Regions from separate parts of the Paracoccus sp. SM22M-07 genome, predicted to be linked through region 1. Evidence: riboswitches for the same ligand, from Rfam matches in the RefSeq annotation. Region 1 holds a riboswitch; each other region holds the start of a gene.
The links. Region 1 has a riboswitch for cobalamin ahead of IE00_RS08490 (DUF1636 domain-containing protein). Riboswitches for the same ligand answer to the same signal wherever they lie in the genome.
Positions count from the first base shown of each region.

Region 2: it holds a riboswitch for cobalamin, as region 1 does, so the genes downstream of both, IE00_RS16750 (TonB-dependent siderophore receptor) here and IE00_RS08490 (DUF1636 domain-containing protein) in region 1, are expected to answer to the same signal.
Region 3: it holds a riboswitch for cobalamin, as region 1 does, so the genes downstream of both, IE00_RS17800 (ABC transporter ATP-binding protein) here and IE00_RS08490 (DUF1636 domain-containing protein) in region 1, are expected to answer to the same signal.

Region 1 is NZ_JPKW01000004.1:320,141-329,773, reverse strand. Features, by position in the region: gene IE00_RS08525 (cobalt-precorrin-6A reductase) at 1-146, shown strand, start outside; gene cobJ (precorrin-3B C(17)-methyltransferase) at 122-856, opposite strand; gene IE00_RS08515 (precorrin-2 C(20)-methyltransferase) at 853-1,596, opposite strand; gene IE00_RS08510 (precorrin-8X methylmutase) at 1,602-2,231, opposite strand; gene cobG (precorrin-3B synthase) at 2,231-3,334, opposite strand; gene cobN (cobaltochelatase subunit CobN) at 3,331-6,555, opposite strand; gene cobW (cobalamin biosynthesis protein CobW) at 6,555-7,598, opposite strand; gene IE00_RS08490 (DUF1636 domain-containing protein) at 7,601-7,954, opposite strand; cobalamin riboswitch at 8,056-8,274, opposite strand; gene cobO (cob(I)yrinic acid a,c-diamide adenosyltransferase) at 8,314-8,943, shown strand; gene otsB (trehalose-phosphatase) at 9,038-9,633, shown strand, end outside.
Region 2 is NZ_JPKW01000015.1:25,783-35,415, forward strand. Features, by position in the region: gene IE00_RS16735 (ABC transporter ATP-binding protein) at 1-86, opposite strand, end outside; gene IE00_RS16740 (iron ABC transporter permease) at 86-1,072, opposite strand; gene IE00_RS16745 (ABC transporter substrate-binding protein) at 1,069-1,851, opposite strand; gene IE00_RS16750 (TonB-dependent siderophore receptor) at 1,838-3,652, opposite strand; cobalamin riboswitch at 3,782-3,969, opposite strand; gene IE00_RS16755 (NAD-dependent deacylase) at 4,006-4,689, opposite strand; gene IE00_RS16760 (hypothetical protein) at 4,697-4,999, opposite strand; gene IE00_RS16765 (HAD family hydrolase) at 5,237-5,932, shown strand; gene IE00_RS16770 (DMT family transporter) at 5,929-6,858, shown strand; gene lepA (translation elongation factor 4) at 7,030-8,829, shown strand; gene IE00_RS16780 (hypothetical protein) at 8,898-9,275, opposite strand; gene IE00_RS16785 (entericidin A/B family lipoprotein) at 9,436-9,582, opposite strand.
Region 3 is NZ_JPKW01000019.1:12,735-22,367, forward strand. Features, by position in the region: gene IE00_RS17770 (GntR family transcriptional regulator) at 1-539, shown strand, start outside; gene IE00_RS17775 (TRAP transporter substrate-binding protein) at 585-1,550, shown strand; gene IE00_RS17780 (TRAP transporter small permease) at 1,604-2,104, shown strand; gene IE00_RS17785 (TRAP transporter large permease) at 2,104-3,381, shown strand; gene IE00_RS17790 (L-idonate 5-dehydrogenase) at 3,400-4,488, shown strand; gene uxuA (mannonate dehydratase) at 4,485-5,714, shown strand; cobalamin riboswitch at 5,931-6,147, shown strand; gene IE00_RS17800 (ABC transporter ATP-binding protein) at 6,461-7,237, shown strand; gene IE00_RS17805 (ABC transporter substrate-binding protein) at 7,256-8,194, shown strand; gene IE00_RS17810 (iron ABC transporter permease) at 8,191-9,240, shown strand.

The sequences.
Region 1 (9,633 bases):
GAGCCGCGGCCAAGCTGGAGGCCGCCCGCAGCCTGGGGGTGCGCGTGATCATGATCGACCGCCCCGCCATGCCTGCAAGGCAGGTGGTGGACAGCCCCGAACTGGCGATGGCCTGGCTGCATCAATTGGCCCCGCGCGGGGTATAGACCCATCTGCCCACCCGCCGCGTCGCCGAATTGCCGACCAGCACGACGGTGCGCATGTCCGCCATCTGGGGCGTGGCCTGCGACAGCGGGACGGTGGTCAGGCATTCGTCGGGGGTGCTGACGGCGCGGGCGAAGATAATCAGGGTCTCGGGGGTGCATTCCTGCCGCAGGATCTCCAGCACGCGGGCGAATTGTTGCGGGCGGCTGCGCGAACGCGGGTTATAGAAGGCCATCGCGAAATCCCCCCGCGCGGCGTGGCGCAGACGATGTTCGATCAGATCGAAGGGCTTGAGGTTGTCCGACAGGTTGATGGCGCAGAAATCATGCCCCAGGGGCGCGCCCGCCCGCGCCGCCGCCGCCAGCATCGCGGTGATGCCGGGCAAGATGCGGATGTCGGTGTCATGTCGGTCGGGCTGATCCTCCAGCGCCTCAAACAGGGCCGAGGCCATCGCGAAGACCCCCGGATCGCCCGAGGAGACGATCACCACCCGCCGGCCATCGGCCGCCAGGTCCAGCGCCATCCTTGCGCGGTCCAGCTCTACCCGGTTGTCCGACGGGTGCAGCGCCAGCCCCGGCCGTGCCGCCACCCGCGCGACATAGGGGATATAGCCGATGACATCGGTGGCCTGGTCCAGCGCCTGCGCGACCTGCGGCGTCACCAGCGCATCATCGCCCGGCCCAAGTCCCGCGACGGTGACCCAACCGGTCATTCCGCCACCTGCGGCAGGACCATGGGACGGCGCCCCCGGCCATGCACCATGACGATGGCGAAATAGGGGCAATCGGCATCGGCGACCTCGGCAAGGCGGGCGATGCGCTGGCCGGGCATGGTGCCGCGCTCGATCAGCCAGGCGTCCTCCAGCCTTCCACAGGCGGCCAAGGCGCGGCGGACCTTGGGCAGGTTGCGGCCGGTCTTCATCACCACCAGCGCGTCGGTGCCCGCGATGTGGCGGCGCAGGTCGGGTTCGGGCAGGGTGCCCATCAGCACGGTCAGCACGTCGTCGCCCCAGGTGATCGGCGTACCGCTGGCGTTCCAGCATCCCGCCATGCCGGGAATGCCGGGAATGACCTGCATGTCCACGACGTCGCGCAGCCGCACGTAAAGATGCATGAAAGAGCCATAGAAGAACGGATCGCCCTCGCACAGGACCACGACATCCTCGGTCTCGGCCAGATCGCGCAGGCGGGCGGCCCAATCGTCATAGAAAGCGGCCAACAGGTTGTTGTATTCAGGGCTGTCGAAGGGGATTTCCGTCGTGACGGGGTATTCCATCGGGTATTCGCGGGCACCATCGGCCAGCATGCCCGTGACGATGCGGCGCGCCTGCCCCTGCCGCCCCGGCTTGCGGAAGAAGGCCACATGGCGCGCGCCGCGGATGGCGCGGTCGGCGCGGACCGAGATCAGGTCCGGATCGCCCGGTCCCAGCCCCGCACAGATGATCTGTCCCATTCGGTTCACTCCTTCCGGCTGGCCAGCGCGTTGATCGCAGCGACGGTGATGGCGGACCCGCCAAGGCGGCCCTGCACGATGACCGCGGGCACGGGCGGGGCGGCCATCAGCGCGTCCTTGGATTCCGCCGCGCCGACAAAGCCCACGGGGCAGCCGATGATGGCGGCGGGGCGGGGACAATCGGGGTCCTCCAGCATGTTCAGCAGGTGGAACAGCGCGGTCGGCGCATTGCCGATGGCGACCAGCGCGCCCGCCAGGTGGGGACGCCACAATTCCAGCGCGGCGGCGCTGCGGGTGTTGCCCATGTCGCGGGCCATGTCGGGCACGCGCGGATCGTTCAGGGTGCAGATGACCGGATTGTCGGCGGGCAGGCGGGCGCGGGTGACGCCTTCGCTGACCATGCGCGCATCGCACAGGATCGGCGCGCCCTTGGCCAGGGCGGCGCGGGCGATGGTCGCCATGCCGGGGGTGAAGCGGACATGGGCCTCCAGCCCCACCAGGCCCGCGGCGTGGATCATGCGGGTGACCACGGGTTCCTCATCGGCGTCGAAACGCGTCAGGTCGGCCTCGGACCGGATGGTGGCAAAGGACTGGCGATAGATCGCGGCCCCGTCCTTTTCGTAAACATGCGGCATCAAAGCACCTTCGGCAATTGGTCGGGGTGAAGCCCGCGCAGGGCGGGCACGTCATGGGCGCAGCCATGGCGGATCAGGTCAAAGCCCTGCGGCGTCGCGGTCAGGGTCATGTCGGCCGCGCGCGGCCAACCGCAGCCCTTGGCACAGCCCGACACGTGCAAGACGGCGCCTTGCGGCACCAGCGCCGCCAGGTCGCGGGCCAGGGGGCGGGTTGCGGCATGGGCATGGGCGCAGCACGGGCTGCCGGGGCAGGCGCGCAGGCGCAGGCGGGGGTCATCGGCGGTCAGGATCAGCCCCGGCATGGGCGGCAGATGCCGCGCACCCCGCACCAGCATCATCCGCCAGGGCGTCAGGCGCAGCGTGCCCAACCTGCCAAGCCGGCGCAGCGTGTCGGGCGGCACCTGCCCGAATTCGATACCGGCCAGCATGCCCTGCGGGGTGGGACCCGGCGTGGCGGAGGCGGCGGCGGTGGGTGCCGCGATATCGGCTCGGGGCGCGATGCCGCGCGCGACCAGCGCCGCCATGCGCCCTCGACCGCCGATAGCCCCGCCGCGTTCCAGAAACCAGCCCGCCAGCGCGACAGCATCCTGCGGTGAACCCAGGGCCGCGCCAGACCCCATCCCGTCGGCGCGCAGGATCAGGCCCGAACCCGCCCGCTCGATCCGGATATCGGCGGGGTCCCGGGTCAGGACCGGGGTGGGGCCGGTATCGACGGCAAAGCCGAACTTGGCAGGCAGCGGCAGGGCGCTGGCGGCCAGCGCGGTTTCCAGATCGCGGACCAGCGCATCGGTGGCGTCCCCGCCAAAGGGGGTGACGATGACATTGCGGCGCGTTTCGGTGGCGATGTCGGGGTCGATCAGGTCCAGCGCGCGCAGATCCGCGATCAGCGGCGCATGGCTGTCGGGCGTGACGCCGCGCAGTTGCAGGTTGCCGCGGCCCGTCAGCTCGATCAGGCCGTTGCCATGCCGTTCGGCGGCATCGGTGATGCCCTGGGCCTGGTCGCGGGACAGCATCGCCCCGCGCGGCTTGACCCGCACGACCCAGCCATCGCCCGATTCCATCGGCCGCAGGGCGCCGGGGCACCAGCCCTTGACGCCGCTCATGTGTCCGCCCCCATGCTGGCGGCGATGGAATTGCGCCGCGTCACCCACAGGCCCGCATCATACAGCCGCCGGAACAGGTCGCGCATGGCGGCCAATGCGGCGGGGTTGGCATCGGCCATGAAGGCGGTGATGTCGTCGCGCCCCAACGTGGCGTCGTGATAGAGGTCGAACAGATGCGGCGGCACCGCACCCGCCAGATGGGCAAAGGCCGCCATGTGATCCAGCGTCGCCGCGATTTCGGCGGCACCGCGAAACCCATGCGCGGTCATCGCATCGGCCCAACGCGGATCGGCGGCGCGGGACCGGACGGTGCGGGCGATCTCCTCGGTCAGGCTGCGGGCGCGGGGGCGGTCGGGCTGCGTGGCGTCCAGATGATAAAGCGCGGGCGCATCCGCCCCGATGCGGGCCATGGCGGCGGCAAAGCCGCCCTCGTGGGCGGCGTAATCGGCGGCCAGCAGCAGGTCGCTTTCGGGCAGGTCCTGCGCATGGACGAAACTGTCGGCGGTTTGCAGGCGGGCTTCGATGCCGCCCCGGTCCTGCGTGACGACGCCGTCCTGACCGATGGCCCAGCTGGAGGCCGCGATCCAAGCCTCGCCCGCGGCCTGCCGCGCGGCATCGGTGAAGGTGTCGGGGGCGGTGCCCATGCCCAGGCCGTATCGCCCCGGTTCTGGCCCAAAAACGCGGGCCATGCGCGCGGCATAGGGGTTCATCTCGGGCGCCTCGTCGCGGTCGGCCAGCGCCTTTGCGCCGGTTTCGAACAGCTGAGCCAACACCGGAAAGACATCGCGGAACAGGCCCGACACCCGCAGCGTCACGTCGATGCGCGGCCGGTCCAGCAGGGCCAGAGGAACGATTTCCACGCCCGACACCCGGCCCGACCCGTCATCCCAGACAGGCTTCAGCCCCGCCAGATGCAGGGCCATGGCGAATTCCTCGCCTGCGGTGCGCATCGTGGCGCTGCCCCACAGATCGACGACCAGGCCGCGCGGCCAGTCGCCGTGATCCTGCAGGTGTCGGCGCAGCAATTCCTCGGCCAGCTTGACGCCCTGGGCATGGGCGGCGCGGGTCGGCACCGCGCGCGGATCGGTGGCAAAGAGGTTGCGCCCGGTGGGCAGCACGTCCCGCCGCCCCCGCGCGGGCGATCCCGACGGCCCCGGCGCGACATGACGCCCCGACAGCGCGTCCAGCAGGCCCGCGCGTTCCTGCGCCCCGCATTCGCCCTGTCCAAAGATGTGCAGACCCTGCCCGTATTGGCTTTCCTTGATGTCGCAGACGAAACGGTCGATGCGGGTGATCGCCTCGGCCTCGGACGCATCGGGCGGGATGCCCAGATCGCGGTCGACGCCAAGCGCGCGGGATGTGTCGCGGATGTCGCCGACCAGCCGGTCGCGGCGCGCGGGGTCCAGCCCGTCGGCGGTGGAATACTCGTCCAGCAGCCGTTCCAGCCCCGCCATGTCGTCGGGCAGGGTGGCGGCCAGCATGGGCGGCGGCAGATGACCAAGCGTGACCGCCCCGATGCGGCGCTTGGCCTGCGCGGCCTCGCCCGGATCATTGACGATGAAGGGATAGATCACCGGCAGCGCCCCCGTCAGCGCCTGCGGCCAGCAGTCGCCCGACAGCGCCACCGCCTTGCCGGGCAGCCATTCCAGCGTGCCATGCGCGCCCATGTGGATCATCGCGTGCAGCCCCTGCGACCGCAGCCACAGGTAGAAGGCCACATAGGCGTGGCGCGGCACGCGCGTCAGGTCGTGATAATCGTCGTCGCGGCTGGCGCGATGGCTGCGTTCGGGCTGCAGCGCCATCAGCAGCTTGCCCGCGCGAAGGGCGGCAAACTGGAAGGCCCCGTCCCGCATGTCGGGATCGGTGTCGGGCGCACCCCATGCGGCATGCAGATCGTCGCGCAGGGTTCGGGGCAGGGTGGCCAGCGCGGCGCGGTATTCCTCCAGCGGCCACATGATCCGGTCGCGGATCAGATCGCCCTGAACGGCGGGCACGTCATGGCCGTGTTCGGCCAGCAGCCCCGCCACCTGTCGCGCGGATGCCAGCGCGTCCAGCCCCACCGCATGGGCCATCTGCCAGTCGCGGCCCGGATAGGTGGACAGGACCAGCGCCAGCCGGCGGTCTGCCGCAGGCGTTGCGCCAAGGCGGTGCCAAGCGGCGATGCGGTCCGCGGCGGCATCGACCAGCGCGGGGTCGGGGCGGTGGGCAAAGCGGGAATATTGCAGGTCCGGGTCGCGTTTCGCGGGGGATTTGAAGCTGATGACACCGGCCAGGATGCGTCCATCCACCTCGGGCAGGACGACATTCATGGCCAGGTCGGACGGCGACAGCCCGCGTTCGGCCTGGTGCCATTCGCGGCGGCGGTTGGTGGACAGCGCGACCTGGAAGACGGGGCTGGCGAAGCCGTCGAACGCCCCGCCCCCCTCGGTGCGGGCGGAAAAGCCGGTGGCGTTGACGATGACGGCAGGGGCGTCGGGCAGGGCGCCTTGCAGCCATGCGGCAAAGCCCTGTGCCTTCAGCGAGGGCGCAAAGGCACCGCAGGCTGCGAACCCACGGGCGCGCAGGGCATGGATCATCGCATCGATCGCGGCGGTATCGGCCGCCGCCAGCCAGCTGCGATAGAAGGTGACCAGGGCCAGCGGTCCGGCGGGCGGGGCGTCGATCACGCCCGCATCCGGGTCGTAAAGCCCCATCGGCGGCAGCGTCTTCCGGCCCGGCACGGGGGCCGCGTTCAGCCCTGCCGCAATCGCCATCTGCGCCAGCGCGGCCTGGGCCGCCACCGCCCCGCCCTGATCGCAATGGCGGCGCAGCACGCGCAGCACGGATGCGGGCACGGTGGACAGCTGGTCCAGCCGCGCGTCGTCCCGCCCGTCGGCGGGCAGCACGGCCAGCGCGATGCCCCGCCGCCGCGCCAGGTCCTGCACCGATGCCAGGCCATAGGGCCAATAGGCCTCGCCGCCGATCAGACGGATCAGGATGCCCTTGGCCCCCGACAGCGTCTGGTCCAGATAAGTGTCGACCGACACCGGATGGCGCAGCGCCACAAGGTTGCACAGCCGCAGGGACGGCAGCCCCCCCGCCGCGCGATGCCAGCCCGCCGCGAAGGCGCCAAGATCGCTGTCCGAAAAGGACAGCACCACCAGATCCGCCGGCGACTGGCCGGGGTCATAGGGGGCGTCGGACTGGTCCAGCCCGTGGCGTTCGCGGAAGACGACATGCATCAGGCAGGTACGCCCGTCAGCATGGCGCGGATCGCGTCGGGGTTCACGTCGTCATGTTCGGCGATGACCACCAGCTGCGACCGGCGCGGCTGGCTGCCCCAAGGGCGGTCGTATTGATGGCGCACGCGTGCGCCCACGGCCTGCACCAGCAGGCGCATCGGCTTGCCCTGCACCGCGACATGACCCTTCACGCGCAGGATGTTCTGTTCGGTGGCCAGGCGTTCGATGGCCGCGACCAGATGCGCGGGATCGGTGATTTCGGGCAGGTCGATGACGACGGTGTCGAAATCCTCGTGTTCGTGGTCGTCATGGCCGTCGTGATGGCTGGGGCGGGCGGCCAGATCATCCTCGGCGGCGGCGTTCAGGCCCAGGATCACCTGCGGATCGATCGCGCCTTCGGTCACGGTCAGGATGGGCAGCTTGCGCGGGGCGTGGTCCAGGATGGCCTGGCGGGCGGCTGCCACGCCGGCATCACCGGCCAGATCGGCCTTGGTCAGCAGGACGACATCGGCGCAGGCGATCTGATCCTCGAAGACCTCGGACAGGGGCGTTTCGTGGTCCAAGCTGTCATCGGCGGCGCGTTGGGCGTCCACTGCGGCGATGTCGGGGGCGAAGCGGCCCGCCGCCACGGCCTCGGCATCGGCCAGGGCGATGACGCCGTCCACGGTGATGCGCGACCGGATGGCGGGCCAGTCGAAGGCCTTGAGCAGGGGTTTCGGCAGCGCCAGCCCCGAGGTCTCGATCAGGATGTGGTCGGGCTTCTGCGGCAGGGCCATCAGCCGTTCCAGCGTCGGGATGAAATCATCGGCCACGGTGCAGCAGATGCAGCCGTTCGACAGCTCCATGATGTTTTCGGCGGGGCAGTTGTCGTCGGCGCAACCCTTCAGGATCTCGCCATCGACGCCCATGGTGCCGAATTCGTTGACCAGCACGGCCAGGCGCCGGCCGCCGGGATTGGCCATCAGGTGCCGCACAAGCGTGGTCTTGCCCGCGCCCAGAAAGCCGGTGATCACGGTCACGGGGGTCTTGGTCAGGTCGGTCATGGTCACTCCTGCGGGGGGATGCGGGCAAGGCTCTGCTTGCGGAAGATGGCGGGGCGTTCGCGCCACGGCACGATGCCGTCGCCGCTGGCGGCATAGGCGGCGGCCCCATCGGCGATATCGGCGGCGTCGGCGGGCGTCAGGCGGCCATAGACATAGGACCACTTGCCCGGTCCCGACAGCGACACCGAACAGCCCTGCGAACAGGCGGACAGGCATTCGACGGGGCGGATCTCGACGCCTGCGGGGGGATCGTCGGACAGGGCCTGATGCAGCACCGCGCCGGGGCGGGGGGCATCGGGGTCGTCCATGGGCACCGTGCCGCGGCAGGTGGTGCAGACATGCAAGATGGCGCGCATTGCGGCCCTTCCCTTAAGCTGTGGCATCAAGGGGATAGGCCGAGAGGACATGGCACGGGGCATCCGGCCATCACCTGCCGGTCGCGAAACACCCCGTTCGCCCGTCATCATCAGGTGCTGGCAGGTCTCCCGGCTTGCGGATTCTGGGCCTGGGCCCAACGGTCGTCCCACCTTCCCAGCCCATGGGGGGCCAGTGGATCGGGCGACCTTTCCGGTCACGGTCGCGGGGGCGGCTGCGCTTGGGCGGGGCGGTGACGCCTTGCCTGTCGCATTCCCTTTTCACCTGCCTTACGACAGGAACCAACACGCGCCAACCAAAGGCCCGCGGCCCCGATTTGTCAACCCGAAGGAGCGACCCGATGACGCAGCCCGACCCCATTCCCGAACAGGATCTGGCCCGCCACGCCCAGAAGATGGCCAAGAAAAAGGCCGCCCGCGACCGGATGATGGAAACCAAGACCGGCGAAAAGGGGCTGATCATCGTCCACACCGGTCCCGGCAAGGGCAAGTCCAGCAGCGGTTTCGGCATGATCATGCGCTGCATCGCCCATGACATGCCCTGCGCCGTGGTGCAGTTCATCAAGGGCGCGTGGGACACGGGCGAACGCCGCCTGCTGACCACGCATTTCGCCGACCTGTGCCAGTTCCACAGCATGGGCGAAGGCTTTACCTGGGAAACCCAGGACAAGTCCCGCGACATCGCCGCAGCCGAAGCCGGGTGGGCCAAGGCCCAAGACCTGATCCGCGATCCGGACAACCGCATGATCCTGCTGGATGAAATCAACATCGCCTTCCGCTATGGCTATCTGGATGTGGCCCAGGTGCTGGCCTTTCTGGAGGCCGAGAAGCCGCCGATGACCCATGTGGTCCTGACCGGGCGCGGCGCCCCCGAGAGCCTGATCGAGGCCGCCGATCTGGTCACCGAAATGGGGCAGGTCAAGCATCCCTTCCGGACGGGCATCAAGGCGCAGGCCGGGGTCGAATTTTGAGGCGCCGTGGCACCGGGGCACAAAAAGTTGACCTTGGGGCGAACCCATGACCCGATGGCGGGGTTGATCTGGCATCATCACCAAAGGAAAGCCCATGACCCCGCCCAAGCTGACCCCCGATGCCGCGCTGTTCCTGGATTTCGATGGTTGCCTGGTCGAAATCGCGGATCGGCCCGATGCGGTGGTGGTGTCCAGCCAGCTGCGTGACCGTCTTGGGCGTCTGCACGCGATGCTGGACGGTGCGGTCGCGCTGATTTCGGGGCGGGACGTGACGGCGCTGCGGGGGTTCCTGCCCGATTTCGCAGGCATCGTCGCCGGCAGCCACGGGGCCGAGCTGTCCCTGGCGCCCGGCCAGATCGATTCCGTCCACGACCACGCCTTCGACGCCGCCGCCTTGCATGCCCGCGCCCATGATCTGGCCCGCCCCCATCCCGCCCTGCTGGTCGAGGAAAAGCCCCATGGCGTCGCCCTGCATTACCGCGCCGATCCGTCCTTGCAGGATTATGTCGAACGCGTCATGCAAGATATGCTGCAGGACAATCCGGGTCTGATGCTGCAACCGTCCAAGATGGCGCTGGAACTGCGCCCGGGCGGCGTCGGCAAGGACAGCGCCCTGGCCGGCCTGATGCAGCGGGCGCCCTTTGCAGGCCGGATGCCGGTCTTTGCGGGCGACGATCATACCGACGAACC
Region 2 (9,633 bases), on a different contig from region 1:
AATTCGCCCGGACCGATGCCCAAGCTGACGCCCGTCAGGACGGGCCGGTTGCGGCGGGTCACGCAGAGGTCGTGCAGTTCCAGCATCAGATGCGTCCCCCGCTGCGGGTCTTCCAGATCAGGTGCAAGAACAGCGGTGCCCCCACGATGGCGGTCAGCACGCCCAGCTTCAGGTCGCGTTCAGGAACGATGACCCGCACCGCGATATCGGCCGCCAGCAACAGCGCCGCCCCGCCCAATGCCGAGGCGGGCAGCAGCCGGGACGGCCGCGCCCCGACCCAGGGGCGCAGCAGATGCGGCACGACCAGCCCGACGAAGCCTATGGCCCCCGCAACCGCCGTCGCGGGACCCACGATCAGCGCGACGCCCGCGATCAGCCGCCAGCGCAGGGCGGTGCCGTCGATCCCCAAGGCCTGGGCCGCAGCCTCGCCCAGGGTCAGGGCGTCAAGACCCCGCGCCGTGGTGGCGATCAGGGCCGCGCCCAGGATCATCGGCGGCAAGGCCAGCGCGACATGGACCAGCGACCGGTCGGCCAGCGATCCCATCAGCCAGAAGATGATCTCGTTCGCGGCATAGGGGTTGGGCGACAGGTTCAGGACCAGCGCCGTGCCCGCGCCCGCCATGGCCGAAATGGCGACCCCTGCCAGGATCAGCGTCACCGACCCGCCACGCGGGCCCGCCAGCGCCACCAGAAGGCCGATGCCAACCGCCGCCCCGGCCAGCGCCGCCACAGGCAGCGCCAGCGCGAAGGCCAGCGCGGCCCCGGTCTGGATGGCGATGACCGCCCCCAGGGCCGCCATGCCCGACACGCCGATCAGCCCAGGTTCGGCCAAGGGGTTTCGCAGATAGCCCTGCATCGCCGCCCCGGTCAGGCCCAGCCCCGCACCCACGGCCAGTCCCAGCATCGCGCGGGGCAGGCGGATCTGACGCATCACGATGGGCAGGGGGCCGTCGCCGCCAAGCGTCAGCGCCTTGAGGCTGGCCAGCGTCCCGACCGCCGCAGGCCCGATCAGCACCGAGGCCATGAACAGCGCCAGCACCAGCGCGATCAGCAGGCGAAAGAGCGGCGTCATGGCAGGCTTTCGATGGCGTGCAGGATGAAGGGCGTGCCGCAGATCCAGGCGCTGTCGGTGGTGACGGTCGGTGTCCGCGCGGCATGGCGAAGGGCGGGATGGTCCAGGATCGCTTCGGCCCGGGACCGGCCCGGCCAACGCGCCCCGGTGACGATCAGGTCAGGTCGGGCCATCACCAGCTGCTCCAGCGGCAAGGTGCCGGAATGGGTGATGCCCAGATCATCGGCGATGTTGTGCCAGCCCGCCTGTGCCAGAACCGTCCCGGTCAGCGTCTGCCCGCCCGCGGTGAAGCCGTTGGCGTCGTAAAAGACCGCGCGGCCCTTGTGGCTGTGCGCGATGGCGGCCAACCCGGCATCGAACCGGGCCAGCAGGGAACGGGCGGCGTCCTGACGGCCCAGCAGGTCGCCCATCAGGGTGATCTGGTCGCGGATCTGGGGGATCGTGTCGGCCGGCGGCAGGATCTGCACGGGGATGCCAAGATCCTGCAGCATCGCCACGGCGGGCCCCGCCGAGAATTGCCCGGTCAGCACAAGGTCGGGGTCCATCAGGTAGATTTCCTCGGCCAGGCCATGATTGGCGGGCAGGGCCTTGGCGGCCTCGGCCATGGGCGACAGTGCCGGGTCCTGGGCATAGCTGCCGACAGACACCAGCTGCCCCGGCGCCGCCAGCATCAGGGCCAGCTGATCCGTGCACAGGTTCATCGACACCACCCGTTCAGGGGCGGCCAGCGCCGGTGTGCCCACCAGCGCCAGCAGAAGGCAGGCTTCAGAAGGACGCACGCAGCCCCGCAAAGATCGCCCGGTCCGAGGTGCCGTAACCCTCCAGCACCTGGTATTCGCGGTCCAGCAGGTTCTCGACCCGCAGATAGCCGGTGGTGGTTGCGGTCAGGTCGCGTTCGATCTGGGCGTTCAGCACCGTGAACGAGGGCATTTCCGTGCCGTCATCCAGCAGCCCGTCCTGATAGGTCGCCTGAAGGCTGGCCCGGGTGGCGGGGTCCAGATCGGCCTCGATCCGCAGGGTCGCGCTGCGTTCGGGAACGCGGTTCAGCGGGTCGCCATCGGGGTCGCGCGTGTCGGTATAGGTCAGGTTGCCCGACAGGCGGATGCGCTCGGTGATGGCGGCCCGGCCCGTCAACTCGATCCCCTGGGTGCGGCTGTCGCCGGTGATCTGCTCATAGCCGAAACTGTCCAGAGAATAATCGATCAGGTCGGTGACCTTGGTGTGGAACAGGGTCACGCCGATGCTGCTGTCGGCGGTGGGGGTGTAATCTACGCCGATCTCGGCCCCGGTGGCGGTTTCGGGGGTCAGATCGGGGTTGCCGCCCCAAGTGGCGTAAAGTTCATAAGGGGACGGCGCGCGATAGCCGCTGCCATATTGGCCGCGCAGCGTCACGGTATCGGTGGCCCGCCAAGCTATCGCCAGACGCCCGGTTTCCTTGCCGCCGAATTGCGAATTGTGGTCGTGCCGCGCCGACAGGGCCAGGTCCAGATCCGGCGTCGCCGCCCATTGGGCCTCGGCATAGAGCGAATTCGTCAGATAGCGCGCATCGGTCGCATCGCCCTGAAAGCGTTCGTCGCTGTGGCTTGCGCCCCATGCCAGCGTGACGTCCCGCCCCACAAGGGTCGAAGCGTCATAGGCATATTCCGTCCGCTCTCCTTCATAGGGATAGGTGACGCCGTCAAAGGTTTCCTGACGCGATGTTTCGCTGCGCTGAACCGAAAACCCGTGACGCGCAGCACCGATGGCATAATCCGCAAAGATCCGCGCGCCGCGCATGATGCCCGCGCTGCGATCGGCATTGTCGACCAGCGTCGGGAAATCGCCGTCGGTCTCCACGCGGGTCTCCTGCCAGAAGCCTGCCACGCCCACGGTCAGGTCGGGCGTCAGGTCCTGGCTGGCCGACAGGGTGACGCGGGTGGCGCGGGCACCGTCATCTTCGGTGTTGCCGTCGTTTTCATCGGCGACCGAAAAGCCGTCGGTTTCGTAATGCTGCACCGTCAGGGCGGCGCGCTGGGTGTCGTTGGCGGCCTGCAGCCCATAGGACAGGCGGGTGCTGGCATTGCTGCCATATTCGACGCCTGCCTGCTGATGCAGCCCCTGGCGGTCGGCATCCAACGTGGTGATCGAAATGACACCGCCGATCGCCTCGGAGCCATAGAGCGCGCTTTGCGGACCCTTCAGCACCTCGATGCGGGCGATGTCGGCGGTCAGCATCGCGCCCGCGTCAAAGCGGATCTGCGGTGCGGATGGGTCGCTGACATCGATGCCATCGATCAGGACCTTGACGTATTGGGTCGGCAGGCCGCGCAGGCGCAGGGTCGATTGCGTCCCGAACCCGCCATTCGACGTGGCCGAAACGCCCGGCAGGGTGGCAAGGTAATCGACCAGGCGCGTGGTGCCGCTGCGCCGCAGGTCATCTTGGGTGACGATCTGGACATCGGCGCCGGTGCGCCCCAGTTCGGTTTCGGTCTGGTTCGCCGACAGCACGATTTCGGGCAGCAGGATCGGTTGGTCCTGTGCTGCGGCGGCACAGGGGGCTGTCAGGGCGGTGGCAAGGAAAAGGCGGGTCAGCAAGGGCACGTTCTGCATCCTTCGGGATGCCCGGACCAGTCGCGGCCGGGCGGGTATGGTCAGTCGCGACCCCAGGGGGACCCGACGGCGAATACCACCACGACGGAAGATCCGTTTCGCATATGCGCCCCGCATATGCTTTGGGTGATCGCGCTCGGCAGGTCTCCTGGCTGGGCGGGTCGTCGCTTGGCCGGACCTTCCCATCCCTTTGGGGACAGTGGCATTCCCGACGTTGCTGACCGCTGACAGTTGCGGGGGCAGCCGCAGATTCACACTGCGTTCCCTTTTCACCGGGCGAACCCGGAACCGAGGCAGGACGGGCCTAGCCCATCGCCCCCCTGCGACGCAAGATTTATCCGATGTCAGCGCCGGCAGATGTCGTCGACCCAGGCGGGCACGGTCCGGCTGGCGGGGCCCAGGATCTGATCGTCGAAATCGGCGGCGTTCATGCTGGCGTCCAGGTTCAGCTCCAGGCAGGTGGCGCCATTGCGTCCGGCGTGCTGGGCAAAGCCTGCCGCCGGATAGACATTGCCGGAGGTGCCGATCGCGACGAACAGATCACTGGCTTCAAGCGCCTGCCAGATGCGTTCCATGTGCTGGGGCATTTCCCCGAACCAGACGATGTCCGGTCGCGTCGCCGGCTTGCCGCAGGCGGGGCAGGGATCGTCAGGGGACATGACCATCGGGGCGGGCCAGCCATGCCCGCATTCGGCGCAGGTGGCACGGTTCAGCGCGCCATGCATGTGGATGACATCGGTGCTGCCTGCGCGTTCGTGCAGGTCGTCCACGTTCTGGGTGACCAGGGTCACGTCGTGACGGGTGGCCAGGCGCAGCAGCGACAGATGCGCGGCATTCGGCCGGGCCGCGGCGGCTGCCTTGCGGCGCATGTTGTAGAAATCGTGGACCAGCGCGGGGTCCTTGGCAAAGCCTTCGGGGGTGGCCACATCCATGATGCGGTGGTTTTCCCACAGCCCGTCGCTGGCGCGAAACGTCGCCAGCCCGCTTTCGGCCGATATTCCGGCGCCGGTCAGGATCGTGATGCGCATCGCGCCGTCAGCGGCAGAGACGTTCCGACTGGGACGCGAAATTGCGATAGCGGCGCCAGAACGAATTGTCCGAATCACGCTTGGAGGTCCGAACCTCCTGGGCGCGGTGCGGGTCGCGGAAGAAGGCCGCGGCCTTGCGCTGGTCCGAACGCGACAGGGTCTGGTTCGCGACCTGCTGGATGCAGCCGCACAGGGGCGCGTTTCCACGGGCCCGGTCCGAGCGCACGCAGGCATTGTCGATGGGTCCGGCCATGGCCAGGGGCGTGGTCAGCATGACGGTGGCTGCCGCGATCACAAGACGGTTCAGCATGGGGCTGTCTCCTCGATTCTCGTCCTCGGATGTCGAGGATGCCGGTTGGTTCCGGTCTTTCTTGCCCCGACGGATGGTCATTCATACCAAAAAGGGGGCCGCGTCTCAATCACGTTACAGGCATGGGTTGTCCGGAGAGGGGCCTTTCGTCGGCATCTTGTGGCGCGCCGGGGGTTGCCAGACGCGCGTTCCCCCTGCATTCCGTGCAAAAGCCGACGCGCAAACAGGAGCATTGGGATGATCGACGCCATCGGATTGGATGCTGATGACACCCTGTGGGAGAACGAGACCTTCTTTCGCGTGACCGAGGCCGAGTTCGCGGCGCTGCTTGGCGATCACGGAGAGGCCGAGACCATCGCCTCGCGGCTCTATGACGTCGAGCGGGCGAACCTGCAGCGCTATGGCTATGGCATCAAGGGGTTCACGCTGTCGATGGTGCAGACGGCGGTCGAACTGACGGATGGTGCGGTGGACGGACGCACCATCGGGCGCATCCTTGAAATGGGACGCGAGATGCTGGCCCATCCGGTGCATCTGCTGCCCGATGTCGCCACGGCGCTGGAGGCGTTGCAGGGACGGCGGCTGATCCTGATCACCAAGGGCGACCTGATGGACCAGGAGCGCAAGGTCGCGGCATCGGGCATGGCGGATCTGTTCGACGCGGTCGAGATCCTGGCCGACAAGACGCCCGAGGCCTATTCGCGGGTGATGAACAGCCACGGCATCGCGCCGGACCGGTTCCTGATGGCGGGCAATTCGATGAAAAGCGACGTGATCCCGGTGCTGCGGATCGGCGGTTGGGGGGTCCATATCCCCCATGGGCTGACATGGATCGCCGAACATGCCGAAGCGCCGGATCACCCCCGGCTGCGCGAATTGCCGACCATTGCGGGATTGCCGGGACTGGTCGCGGATCTTGAGGCATCGGCATGAGCGCCTTTGCCCGCCTGTCCGACAACGGCAAGGCATCGTTGTTCATGAGCGCGTCCATGGCGATGTTCGCCTTCGAGGATGCCTTCATCAAGACCCTGACCCGATCCATGCCGGTCTGGGAATTGCTGGCGATCACCGGGCTGGCGGCGATGGGGGTCTTCTGGATCAAGTTGGCGATGCAGGGGCAGTCGCTTTGGACGCGCGACCTGCTGCACCCGATGGTCGTCCTGCGCAACATCGGAGAGATCATCGGCGCCTTCGGCTTCGTGACGGCCCTGGCACTGGGTGAACTGGCGACGACATCGGCCATCCTGCAGGTGCTGCCGCTGACGCTGGTTCTGGGGGCGGCGCTGTTTCTGGGCGAACAGGTCGGATGGCGGCGCTGGTCATCGGTGGCGGTGGGGTTCGCCGGGGTGCTGCTGATCCTGAGGCCGGGAACGGCGGCGTTTCATCCGTCGATGCTGCTGGCGGTGATGGGGGTGATCGGGTTGACCCTGCGCGACCTGGCGACGCGCAGAATCCCGAAGGGCGTGCCGTCGGACCAGTTGTCGGCGTCTGCCTATGGCGCAATGGTGCCTGCAGGCGTGCTGCTGGCGATGCTTAGTGGCGAGGCGGCGGTCATGCCCGACCCGACGCAGGTGGGGTTGCTGCTGGGCACGCTGGTCTTTGGCGTGTTGGGATACACCGCGCTTGTGGCCGCGTCGCGCATGGGCGAGGCATCGGTCGTGGCACCGTTCCGCTATTCCCGGCTGGCCTTCGCGCTGGTCGTGGCGGCAGTCGTTTTTGGCGAGCGTCCCGATCTGCCGATGCTGATGGGGGCTGCGCTGATCGCCGGGGCAGGTGGTTATGCCATGTGGCGCGAGGCGGGGCTGCGTCGCAAACCGCTGGCCGGCGCCATGCGCCCCGGAAACGGTCCCCTGACCTGAAAGCGGCAAGCCGGCCACGGCCCCGTCGAGGGGCCTTGCCGGCTGCGTGTTCACGGAACACGCCACCCCGACCCGCATTCGGCGCACCCTGTCGCCGCGTCTTTCAAAACAAACGCGCGCGGGTTGCGAAATCCTCTTTTCGCGGCCCGCGCAACCCAGTATAGCCCGGCCATGACCGAGTTGTCCCTCATCCGCAATTTTTCGATCGTGGCTCATATCGACCACGGCAAATCCACCTTGGCCGACCGGCTGATCCAGTTGACGGGGACGGTCGCCGAACGCGACATGAAGACCCAGATGCTGGACAGCATGGATATCGAGCGCGAGCGTGGAATCACCATCAAGGCGAACACGGTGCGCATCAACTATCCTGCCAAGGATGGGCACACCTATGTGTTGAACCTGATCGACACGCCCGGCCATGTCGACTTCGCCTATGAAGTCAGCCGGTCGATGCGCGCCGTCGAAGGATCGCTGCTGGTCGTCGATGCGACGCAAGGCGTCGAGGCGCAGACGCTGGCCAATGTCTATCAGGCCATCGATGCGGACCACGAGATCGTCCCCGTGCTGAACAAGATCGACCTGCCCGCCGCCGAACCCGATCGGGTCAAGGCGCAGATCGAGGATGTCATCGGCATCGACGCCAGCAACGCCGTGTCGATCAGCGCCAAGACCGGCATCGGCATCCCCGACGTGCTGGAGGCCATCGTCACGCGTCTGCCCGCACCCAAGGGCGATCGCGACGCGCCGTTGAAGGCGATGCTGGTGGACAGCTGGTACGACAGCTATCTGGGCGTCGTCGTCATGATCCGGGTCATGGACGGGGTCGTCCGCAAGGGCGACCAGGTCAAGATGATGCAGACCGGTGCGACCTATCGCCTGGACAAGCTGGCGGTTCTGACCCCTGCGATGAAGGACATCGCAGAGCTGGGGCCGGGCGAGATCGGCGTCTTCACCGCCTCGATCAAGCAGGTGCGCGACACCCGCGTCGGCGACACGATCACGACCGAGAAGAAGGGCGCCGAGAAGGCGCTTCCCGGCTTCAAACCCGCGCAGCCGGTCGTCTTCTGCGGGCTGTTCCCGGTCGATGCCAACGATTTCGAGCCGCTGCGCGATGCCATCGAGAAGCTGGCGCTGAACGATGCCAGCTTCAGCTATGAGATGGAAACCTCGGCCGCGCTTGGCTTTGGTTTCCGCTGCGGGTTCCTGGGCCTGCTGCACCTTGAGGTGATCCGCGACCGTCTGGAACGCGAATACGATCTGGACCTGATCACCACCGCGCCAAGCGTGGTCTTCAAGCTGCATATGCGCGACGGCGAGGTCATGGACCTGCACAATCCCGCCGACATGCCCGACCCCTCGATCATCGATCACATCACCGAGCCGCGGATCAAGGCCACCATCATGGTGCCCGACGAATATCTGGGCGACGTGCTGAAGCTGTGCCAGGACCGCCGCGGCATCCAGCTGGACCTGACCTATGCGGGCAGCCGGGCCATGGCCGTCTATGACCTGCCGCTGGCCGAGGTGGTCTTCGATTTCTACGACCGGCTGAAATCGGTCACCAAGGGCTATGCCAGCTTCGACTATCAGATCAGCGAATACCGTGAGGATTACCTGGTCAAGATGTCGATCCTGGTGAATGACGAACCCGTCGACGCGCTGTCGATGATGGTTCATCGCGACCGCGCCGAAAGCCGGGGCCGCGCGATGGTGGAGAAGCTCAAGGAACTGATCCCGCGGCACATGTTCAAGATCCCGATCCAAGCCGCCATCGGCAGCCGCGTGATCGCGCGCGAAACCCTGTCGGCGATGCGCAAGGATGTGACGGCCAAATGCTATGGCGGCGACGCCACGCGCAAGAAGAAGCTGCTGGAGAAGCAGAAGGCCGGCAAGAAGAAGATGCGCCAGTTCGGCAAGGTCGAAATTCCGCAGACGGCCTTTATCCAGGCGCTGAAGATGGACAGCTGATATCGGACGGACAGGACCCTGCGGGGCCCTGTTTTCCATCCGTGGTCATGCGTCCGTGAAAACCTGGCCTAGAGGTCGGGAATGATCGGGTCGCAATATGCCGTGACCGCGCGGCCGATCGACATCGATCCATCCCGCTGCCCTGATCCGAACTGGGACAGGCCCGCACCTTCCGCCTTGCGGGTTTCATCCAGAGTGAAGGTGATGCCCTCGCCGCTGCTGCGGGGTTTGGGGCTGGCACGCCAAATGCGGGTGCTGACAGGTTGCTGCAGTTGCTGCCTGGCCAGGTCGCCGGCGGCACACCAGTATTCCGTTGTCAGGCGGCCGCTTTCGAAGGGAACGGCGATGTCGGTCTGGTTGATCTGGTGGGCCTCCATTCCGTTGCGGGCGGTGAAGGCCGAAACGGGCAGGGGCAGAGCGATGAGCATGATCGCGAAAAGTCGCATGTCGATGTCTCCTCGGTTTGGATTGTCGAATGACAGGGCCGAATGGTCCCACAGATCAGCAATCGATGCAAATCAGGCACGGTGGCGTGCAGGGAACCCGTCAAAGAAAAGGCCCCCGGCAGCGTGAACTGCGGGGGCCCGGAGCCTGAGGGGCAGGAGCTTACATGCCTGCCTGTGCCTCGGCGCTTTCTTCCTGAACCACGGCGCCGGCGGTCGAAATATCGCGCCCTGCGCCTTGAACGGTCTCGCATGCCGACAGCGCCATCATGGCCAGAATCGCGCTAAGCCCCAGAAATTTCTTTTGCATTGGTTGGTCTCCTGTTGATCACCATCTGAGGTTGCAACGCCGGTGATGGCC
Region 3 (9,633 bases), on a different contig from region 1:
GCGTCAGCCGGCAACCCGTCCGCGAGGCCTTCATCAAGCTGGCGAATGAAAGCCTGCTGGAGATCCGTCCGCAGCGCGGCACCTTCGTCGCCAAGATCTCGCTGCCCCATGTCATGGATGCGCGCTTCGTGCGCGAAGCGGTCGAGGCCGATATCGTCAAGCTGCTGGCCGGTGCGCCCGATCCGGCCGTGATCGCCGATCTCCGGCGTCAGGTGCGGGCGCAGGAAACGCTGATCGGTGGTTCGGCCCGGGATTTCATCGCCGCCGACGAAGCCTTTCACCGCACCCTGGCCGAAGGCGCCGACAAGGCGCGCGCCTGGGAGGTCGTCGTCGAGATGAAGGCGCAGATGGACCGCGTGCGCGTGCTGTCCAGCCAGCATTTCCCGGTCGACCGGCTGGTCGCGCAACATCTGGCGATCGTCGATGCCATCGCCGCCGGCGACGGTGCCGCAGCCGAGCGCGGATTGCGCCTGCATCTGCAGGGCATCCTGACGGACCTGCCCGTCATCAAGCAGGAACGACCCGAATATTTTTCATAATGCCGGCACGCCGGCACCCGTGATCCTTGGAGGAGGAGTTTCACCATGAACAAGCCGACCGGACTTTTGGCATCCTGCACGCTGGCCCTGCTGGGCAGCACGGCCTTCGCGCAGGAGGTGACGCTGAAGCTGGGCCATTTGGCCAATGAGGACAACATCTGGCACAAGGCCGTGACGCGCTTTGCCGAAGAGGTCGACACGCTGACCGAAGGCCGCGTCGCCGTCGAGATCTACCCCAACGAATCGCTGGGCAAGGAGATCGACCTGATCAACGGGATGCAGCTGGGCACCGCCGACATGACCATCACCGGCGAAAGCCTGCAGAACTGGGCGCCCAAGGCCGCGCTGCTGGCGCTGCCCTATGCCTACAAGTCGCTGGAGCATATGGACGAGGTCGCCTCGGGCGAGATCGGCGACCAGATCGAGGCCGAGATCATCGAAAAGGCCGATATCCGCCCGCTGACCTATTTCGCCCGCGGGCCGCGCAACCTGTCGGCCAACCGCGAGATCACGACGCCCGACGACCTGGACGGCTTCAAGCTGCGCGTGCCGAACGTGCCGCTGTTCGTGGCCGCCTGGCAGGCGCTGGGCGCGAACCCGACGCCGATGGCCTTTTCCGAGGTCTTCACCTCGCTGCAGAACGGCACCATCGAGGGACAGGAGAACCCGCTGGCGCTGTTCAAGTCGGGCGGCTTCTACGAAGTCCAGAGCGTGGTCAACCGGACCGAGCATGTGCGGTCCTGGATCTATCTGGCCATTTCGGAACGCAGCTGGGGTCGCCTGTCCGAAGACGACCAGGCCGCACTGATGCAGGCCGCCGAGCGCACCCAGACCTATGAACGCGAATTGTTCACCGCCGATGAGGAAGCCCTGGTCGCCGACCTGGAAGGGCGGGGCGTCACCTTCCACGACGTCGATCGGGCGGCCTTTGCCGAAGGCGCGCGCGAGGCCGTCCTGGGCGCCGTCGACGAAGAAATCCGCCCGCTGGCCGAAGAGATCTTCAACCGCTGACCGAACGCGGCCCCGCCATCCCGCGGGGCCGCGCATCTTCAAGGGAGGAAGCCATGACGAAAGCGTTCAAGGGGCTGGAGGGCCTGTGCCGGCTGCTGATCTTCGCGGCCTTCGTGATCCTGATGGGGTCCGTCCTGCTGCAGGTGTTTTCGCGCACCTTCCTCAGCACCGCGCCCGTCTGGACCGAGGAACTGACGCGGTTCTGCCTGATCTTCATGGCGGCCCTTGGCGCGGGGCTGGCCCTGCGCAGCGGCGACATGGTGAACGTGGACCTGGTCTGTGAAAGCCTGCCGGGCCGCGCACCCTTTGCGCTGCGCCTGATCTCGACGCTGATCACGGCGGGCTTTGCGCTGGTGCTGCTGCCGGCGGCCTGGGCCTATACCGCCATCGGGATGCGCCAGACCGCGCCGTCTCTGGGCTGGCGGATGGATTTCATCCACGCCTCGATGATCGTGCTTTTCGTCATTCTTGCCCTGTGGGCGCTGCTGCGCGCCTTCGACATGCTGTCCGGCCGACATGACGGCCGTCCCGTCCCGACCTCGGAGGACAGCTGATGGGTCTTGCGCTGCTTCTGGGCACCTTCGTGCTGGGCCTTGTCATCGGCGTGCCGGTGGCGGTGACGCTGGGGTTGTCCTCGATGGCCTATCTGCTGTTTGCCGACATTCCCTTGGTGGTGATTCCGCAGAAGATGTATGCGGGCATGGACAGCTTTGTGCTGCTGTGCATCCCCGGCTTCATCCTGGCGGGCAACCTGATGAATGCGGGCGGCATCACCGAACGGATCGTCCGCTTTGCCAACGCTCTTGTCGGCTGGATGCGCGGCGGGCTGGCGCAGGCCAACATCGCGGCCTCCATGCTGTTTGGTGGCGTGTCGGGCACGGCGGTGGCCGATGTCGCATCCGTCGGCGGCATGATGATCCCCGGCATGAAGAAGGTCGGCTATCCCGCGCCGTTCGCGGCGGCGGTGACGGCGGCGTCCTCGACCGTGGGTCCGATGATCCCGCCAAGCGTGCCGATGATCATCGTGGGATCGCTGTCGGGCCTGTCGGTGGGCAAGCTGTTCCTGGCCGGGGCCGTGCCGGGCCTGATGCTGGGTTTCGCGATGATGATCGCCACCTATTTCATCGCCCGCCGCCGCCATTTCCCGCGTGAGCCGTGGCAGGGCATGGGCGAGCTGCTGTCCTCGTTCACGGGCGCGGTCTGGGCCATCGCGATGACGGTGCTGATCGTCGGCGGCCTTCTGGTGGGCATCACCACCCCGACCGAGACGGCGGTCATCGCCAGCCTCTATGCCGCCATCGTCGGCCTGCTGGTCTATCGCGAACTGCCCGTCCGGCGCATCCCCGGCATCATCGTCAACAGCGCCATCAGCTCGGCCGGGATCCTGGTCCTGGTGGGCACGGCGAATGTCTTCGGCTGGATCCTGGTGGCCGAACGCATCCCGCAGATGCTGGCCGACGGCGTGCTGTCCATCACCGACAACAAGTTCCTGGTGATTCTGCTGATCAACCTGCTGCTGCTGTTCGTCGGCATGTTCATGGAAACGATCGCGGCGCTGATCATCCTGTTCGTCCCCCTGCAGGCGTTGGCCGCGGCGGTGGGCATCGACCCGCTGCATTTCGCCGTCTTTGCCGTCCTGAACCTGATGATCGGGCTGACGACGCCGCCGGTGGGGGTCTGTCTGTTCGTGGCCGCCAACATCGCCCGTCTGCCCCTGTCGCCGGTGATCCACGCCATCGCGCCCTATATCGTCACCAACCTGATCATCCTTCTTCTTGTCAGCTATGTGCCCGCCCTGTCGACCTGGCTGCCCAACACGCTGATGCCCTGAGGCCCCATGACCAATCCCATGACCAACCGTGTCGTCTGCCTGCATGCGCAGGACGACCTGAGACTGGAAACCCGCCCCGCCCAGGCCCCTGCCCAGGGCGAGGTCCGCGTGGCGATCCTGGCCGGGGGCATCTGCGGGTCGGACCTGCATTACTGGCTGGAGGGCGGGATCGGCACGATCCGCGTGCGCGAGCCGATCATCCTGGGCCACGAGGCCGCCGGACGGGTCGAGGCGCTTGGCCCGGGCGTCACGGGGCTGGCGGTCGGGCAGCTGGTGGCGATCAATCCGTCGCATCCCTGCGGGACCTGCGATTTCTGCCGCCAGGGTCTGGAACGTCATTGCACGGCGATGAAGTTCAAGGGTTCGGCCATGTATCTGCCCCATCAGCAGGGCATGTTCCGCGACCTGATGGTGATCGGCGCCGCCCAGTGCCACCCGCTGCCGCAGGGGATCGGGCCGGGCGCCGCCGCCTGCGCCGAACCGCTGGCCGTCTGTCTGCACGCCGCTCGTCGGGCCGAGGATTTGGCAGGGCCCTTGACCGGCAAGACGGTGCTGGTCACCGGGGCCGGGCCCATCGGCGCGCTGTGCATCGCGGTGGCGCGCCAGCGGGGGGCGGCCCGGATCATCGTCACCGACATCCAGGACGCGACTCTGGCCGTCGCGCGCCAAATGGGCGCCGATCACGCGGTCAACACCCGGACCGATCCCGACGGGCTGGCCCCCTGGCGCGAGGGCAGGGGCCAGGTCGATCTGGTCTTTGAATGTTCGGCCGCAGCGCCTGCGATCGCCGACGCGGTCGCCTGCCTGCGTCCGCTTGGGACGCTGGTCCAGGTGGGGGTCGCAGGGCCGACCGCCCTGCCGCTGAACGTCATGGTCGGCAAGGAGATCCTGTTCGTCGGCTCGCAACGCTTCGACGTCGAATTCGCCGAGGCGGTCCAGATGATCGGGTCGCGGGCCATAGACCCGACCCCGATGATCACCGCAACCTTTCCCGCCGATCAGGCGCATCAGGCATTCGAGACGGCGCGCGACCGTGCGCGTTCGGTCAAGGTGCAGATTACCTTTGCCGCCCAAGGCGGCCAGCCCCACAAGGAGGCCATGGCATGAGACAGACCTGGCGCTGGTTCGGACCCAAGGATCTGGTGTCCATCGACGACATGCTGCAGGCCGGGGTCGAAGGGGTGGTGACCGCCCTGCACCACGTCCCCACCGGCGCGGTGTGGCAGCCCGCGGACATCGCGCAGCGGCAGGCCGAACTGGCCGTCATGTCGGACGGCGCGCCCTCGGGCCTGTCATGGGAGGTCGTCGAGAGCCTGCCCGTCTCGGAGGACATCAAGCGCCAGAGCGGCGACTGGAAGCAGCATGTCCTGAACTGGAAAACCTCGATGCGCCATCTGCATCAGGCGGGGATCAGGGTCATCTGCTACAACTTCATGCCGATCCTGGACTGGACGCGCACCGATCTGGCCTATCGCCTGTCGAACGGCGCGACCTGCATGCGCTATGACGCCGTCGATTTCGCGGCCTTCGACCTGTTCCTGCTGCAGCGCGCCGGTGCCGCGGATGATTACGCCCCCGAGGTGGCCGAGGCCGCCCGCGCCCGTTTCGCGGATATGACCGAGGCACGCAGGGAACAGCTGTCCGGCAATGTCGTCTTCGGCCTGCCCGGCGCGGCCGAACGCATGTCCATGGACGATGTGAAGGCGCATCTGGCGCATTACCACAGCATCCCGGCCGAACGCCTGCGGGGCCATCTGGTCGATTTCCTGGCCGAAGTCGCACCCCTGGCGGACGAACTGGGCATGCGCCTGTGCTGCCATCCGGACGATCCCCCCTTTCCCCTGCTGGGCCTGCCGCGGATCATGTCGACCGAGGCCGATTACAAGGCGGTCATGGATGCGGTGGATCTTCGCGCCAACGGCATCACGCTTTGCACCGGGTCGCTTGGGGCGCGGGCGGATAACGACCTGCCGGGCATGATGCGGCGGCTTGGCGACCGCGTCCATTTCCTGCATCTGCGCAATGTCGCACTGGAGGACCGCCAGCTGGGCGGGTCTTTCCACGAAGCGGCCCATCTTGAGGGCAATACCGACATGGTTGCCGTCATCGCCGCCGTCCTGGAGGAGGAAGCCCGCCGTCGCGCGGAAGGCCGCGCCGACTGGCAGATCCCCATGCGCCCCGATCACGGCCAGGACATCCTGGATGACCAGCAGCGTCGCGCCCAGCCCGGTTACCCCGCCATCGGGCGCCTGAAAGGCCTGGCCGAACTGCGCGGCATCATGACCGCGCTGGCTCACCCCTCCGTCGCCAAGGCATTGCGGCAGCCGCAATAGGCTGCCGCAGCGGTCGCGGTTCGTCCCACGACGGCCGTCGACCGCCGCTGTCGGAATGCGACCCCGCAGTGACGGCGCGGCATTGCGGATGCGCGGGGAGGCAGACCGCTTGCATTCCCCTTTCGCCATCCATTATATGATATATTATAACATAACGTAAACGGGTGCCTGACCTGTGGCGTGGTGCCTTCTGTCTTGACCCGTTCCGCACGGGGCGTCATTCATGCCGGTGATGGTTCCCGACCAAGCCACGCGCGGTCGGGTGAAAAGGGAACACGGTGCGGTGTAGCCATCAGGCGCCAAATCCGTGACTGCCCCCGCAACTGTAAGCGGCGAGCGTCCCCCGATGCCACTGTGCCCCCTGGGGCATGGGAAGGCGGGGTATGCCGCGACCCGCGAAGTCAGGAGACCTGCCATCATGCTGGACAATCACCGGGCGGGGTGCCCCGGAAGGAGAATTTGGTGGCTGACATATCGCGACGGCGGGCGTCCCTGCGCGCCTTATCCGTGCCGCAAAGGGCGCGGTGCCTGTTTTCTGCAGATGGAATTCGGGGTTCGATCCGAAAGGTGAAGCCGGGGGCATCCGGACCTTTGACGCGCATCAGACCGGGCATTTTGCCGGCTGATCTGCCGGTTCCTGCCCCGACCCGTGCCGGTTCCAGCGACGGATGCCGCCGCCGCACTGATCTTCGGCCCGTAGCCATCATGCCGCGCCGGCGGTGCAGGCCTTGCGCGGCGGTGTCCGGATGATCCCCGCGGTAGAGCTGCGTGATGTCAGCTGGGGACCGCCAAAGGGACAAGACATTCTGTCGGATCTTGGTTTTGCCGTGCCCCAGGGTCAGATCATGGCCATCTGCGGCGCGAACGGGGCGGGCAAATCATCGCTGTTGCGCTTGATCTATCGCCATCATGCCCCCCGCAGTGGGGTCGTGAGGGTGCTTGGGCAGGATCTGTGGCAATCCCGCGCCACCGAGGTCGCCCGCAACGTGGCCGCCGTCCTGCAGGAGCAGCCGACCGATTTTGCCCTGACGGCGCGGCAGATCGTGGCCCTTGGGCGGTTGCCGCATCGGCGGGGTTGGCGGGCGGGGCTGTCCCTGGCCGATGACGGGGATGCAGGCATCGTCGGCGCCGCGATGGAGCGGATGCACCTGACGGCCTTGGCGGATCGCCCATTCGGAACCTTGTCGGGCGGCGAGCGTCAGCGCGTGATGGTGGCCCGCGCGCTGGCGCAGGAGCCGCAGGTGATCGTTCTGGACGAGCCGACCAACCATCTGGACATCCGCCACCAGTTGGAGCTGCTGGCCCTGCTGCGCGGGTTGGGGTTGACGGTCATCGCCACGCTGCATGACCTGACCCTGGCGGCCGGATTTGCCGATCGCATCCTGGTCCTGGCCGGGGGGCGCATCCTGGCCGACGGCCCCCCCGACCAGGCGCTGACCGAGGCCACGCTGGCCCATGCCTTCCATGTGAAGGCCCGGATCGACCATTCGGGTCATGCGCCCCGCTTTGCCTTCCATCTGTGACGCCGAAAGGACCGATTGATGTTTCGCCCTGCTTTTGCCGCCCTGCTGCTTCTGGCCGCGGCCGCACCCTGTCATGCCGTGACCGTCCAAAGCTGCGACCGGATGATCACCGTCGATGAACCGCCGGCCCGTGCCGTGTCGAATGACGTCAACCTGACCGAGATGATGCTGGTGCTGGGACTGCGCGACCGGATGGTGGGCTATACCGGCATTTCCGGTTGGAAGACGCTTGACGAAACCATGCGCGCCAAGGTGGCCGAACTGCCCGAACTGTCGGAAAAATACCCTAGCAAAGAGGTTCTGGCGGGGTCGGGGGCGGATTTCTTTTTCGCGGGTTGGAATTACGGCATGACGGTCGGCGGCGAGGTGACCCCCCAGACGCTGGCGCCCCTTGGCATCCAGGTCTATGAACTGACCGAAAGCTGCATCCATCTGGGCCCGCGTCCCCGGTCCAGCATGGAGGACATGTATGCCGACATCCTGAACCTGGGCCGCATCTTTGCCGTCGAGGATCGCGCGGAGGCGCTGGTGGCGGACTGGCGCACCCGGTTGAAGACCCTCACCGCGGGGGTGGATCGTGAAAGGCCGCTGCGGGTCTTCATCTATGACAGCGGAGAGGAGTCGCCCTTCACCGCCGGTGCCCATGCCATGCCCACCGCCCTGGTCGAGGCCGCCGGGGGGCGCAACATCATGGACGATCTGGCCAAAAGCTGGGCCGGGGTCAGCTGGGAGCCGGTGGTCAGCCGTGACCCCGAGGTGATCGTCATCGTCGATTACGGGGACGTCACCGCCCAACAGAAGATCGACTTCCTGAAGAACAATCCCGCCCTGGCCGATATCGATGCCGTCCGAAACGACCGCTTCGTGGTTCTGGACTATGTCGAGGCGACGCCCGGGCCACGCAACATCCATGCGGTCCAGACGCTGGTTTCGGCCTTCCGGACGGTCGGGCCATGACCGAAACCACAGCCGCGCCCCTCAGTGGGCGGCGTCTTGGCCCCAAGCTGGGCCTGGGCGGCGCTTTGGTGGCGATCATGCTGGTCACCGTCGGGTTCGCCGTCTGCCTGGGCACCGTCCCTGTTCCCCCCATGACGGTTCTGGCGGTGGTGCTGGATCACCTGCTGCCGGGCATGATCGACCGGGATATCAGCGCCGGCCAGGCCAGCATCGTCTGGCAGATCCGCCTGCCCCGCGTGATCCTGGCGGGGCTTGTGGGCGCGGGATTGGGCCTGGTCGGCGCGGCCCTGCAATCGGTCACCCGCAATCCGCTGGCCGACCCGCATCTGCTGGGCATCTCGTCCGGCGGGGCCTTCGGCGCGATTGCCGCGCTGCTGCATACAGGGATGTTTCTGGGGGGGCTGACCGTGCCCCTGATGGCGTTTGCCGGCGCGCTGATGGCGACCGCGCTGGTCCTGGGGGTTGCGCGCCTGTCGCGGGCCTGCAGCGCAGACCGTCTGGTGCTGACCGGCGTGGCCGTCAGCTTTGTCATCATGGCCTTGGCCAACATATTGATCTTTCTGGGTGATCCGCGTGCGACCCATACCGTCGTCTTCTGGATGCTGGGCGGGCTGGGGCTGGCGCAATGGTCCCATCTGCCTTGGCCGCTGGCGGTTTTGCTGCCCTGCGGTCTCTGGCTCTGGTCCCGGTCGGAGTCGCTGAATGCCATGAGTTTGGGCGACGAGACCGCCTCCAGCCTGGGCATCGAGGTCGAACGGTTTCGCCTGTCGATCTTCGTGGCGGCGGCGCTGATTACCGGGGTGATGGTCGCCTTTTCGGGATTGATCGGCTTCGTGGGTCTGATGATGCCGCACCTGGTCCGCCTGGTCCTTGGCGGCGACAACAGCCGGATCCTGCCCGGTTCGGCCTTTGCGGGGGCCGTGTTCCTGATTGCGGCCGACGCATTGGCCAGGTTCGCCCTGGCCCCCGAGGATATTCCCGTCGGAGTCGTCACGGGGCTATGCGGCGGTCTTTTCTTTATCTGGATGATGAGCCGAAAGGCGTAGTCCGGTTGGCGACCCTTATCCTTTTGTGGGTGTAATTTATGCAAAAGGATGAGACGATAATAAATACTTACCCTTTCCGGTTGTTTATTGCTGCTTATGCCAATTGCTCTGCGTGGCACATAAGGGCTTTTTAAAGGTAAAGCACGCCAGTGGGCTTTGCATTTGGCGGTTGGGGCATCCGCAACTGAATAGAGCTGACCGGTGCGGCGGTATCCCGCAGCATGCGTTGTCCCCAATAATCCCGGCGATGACCCTCCCTGACTGGGGGGCATATCATCTGGCCCTAAGCCAACAAGCATTGCTGATCATCCCCGGCCTGGTTTCGGGGGGCCTTGGATTGCAATAGCGCTTTGATAACATTTGATCCGAGATTGATTTTTAAAGAACAAGCCG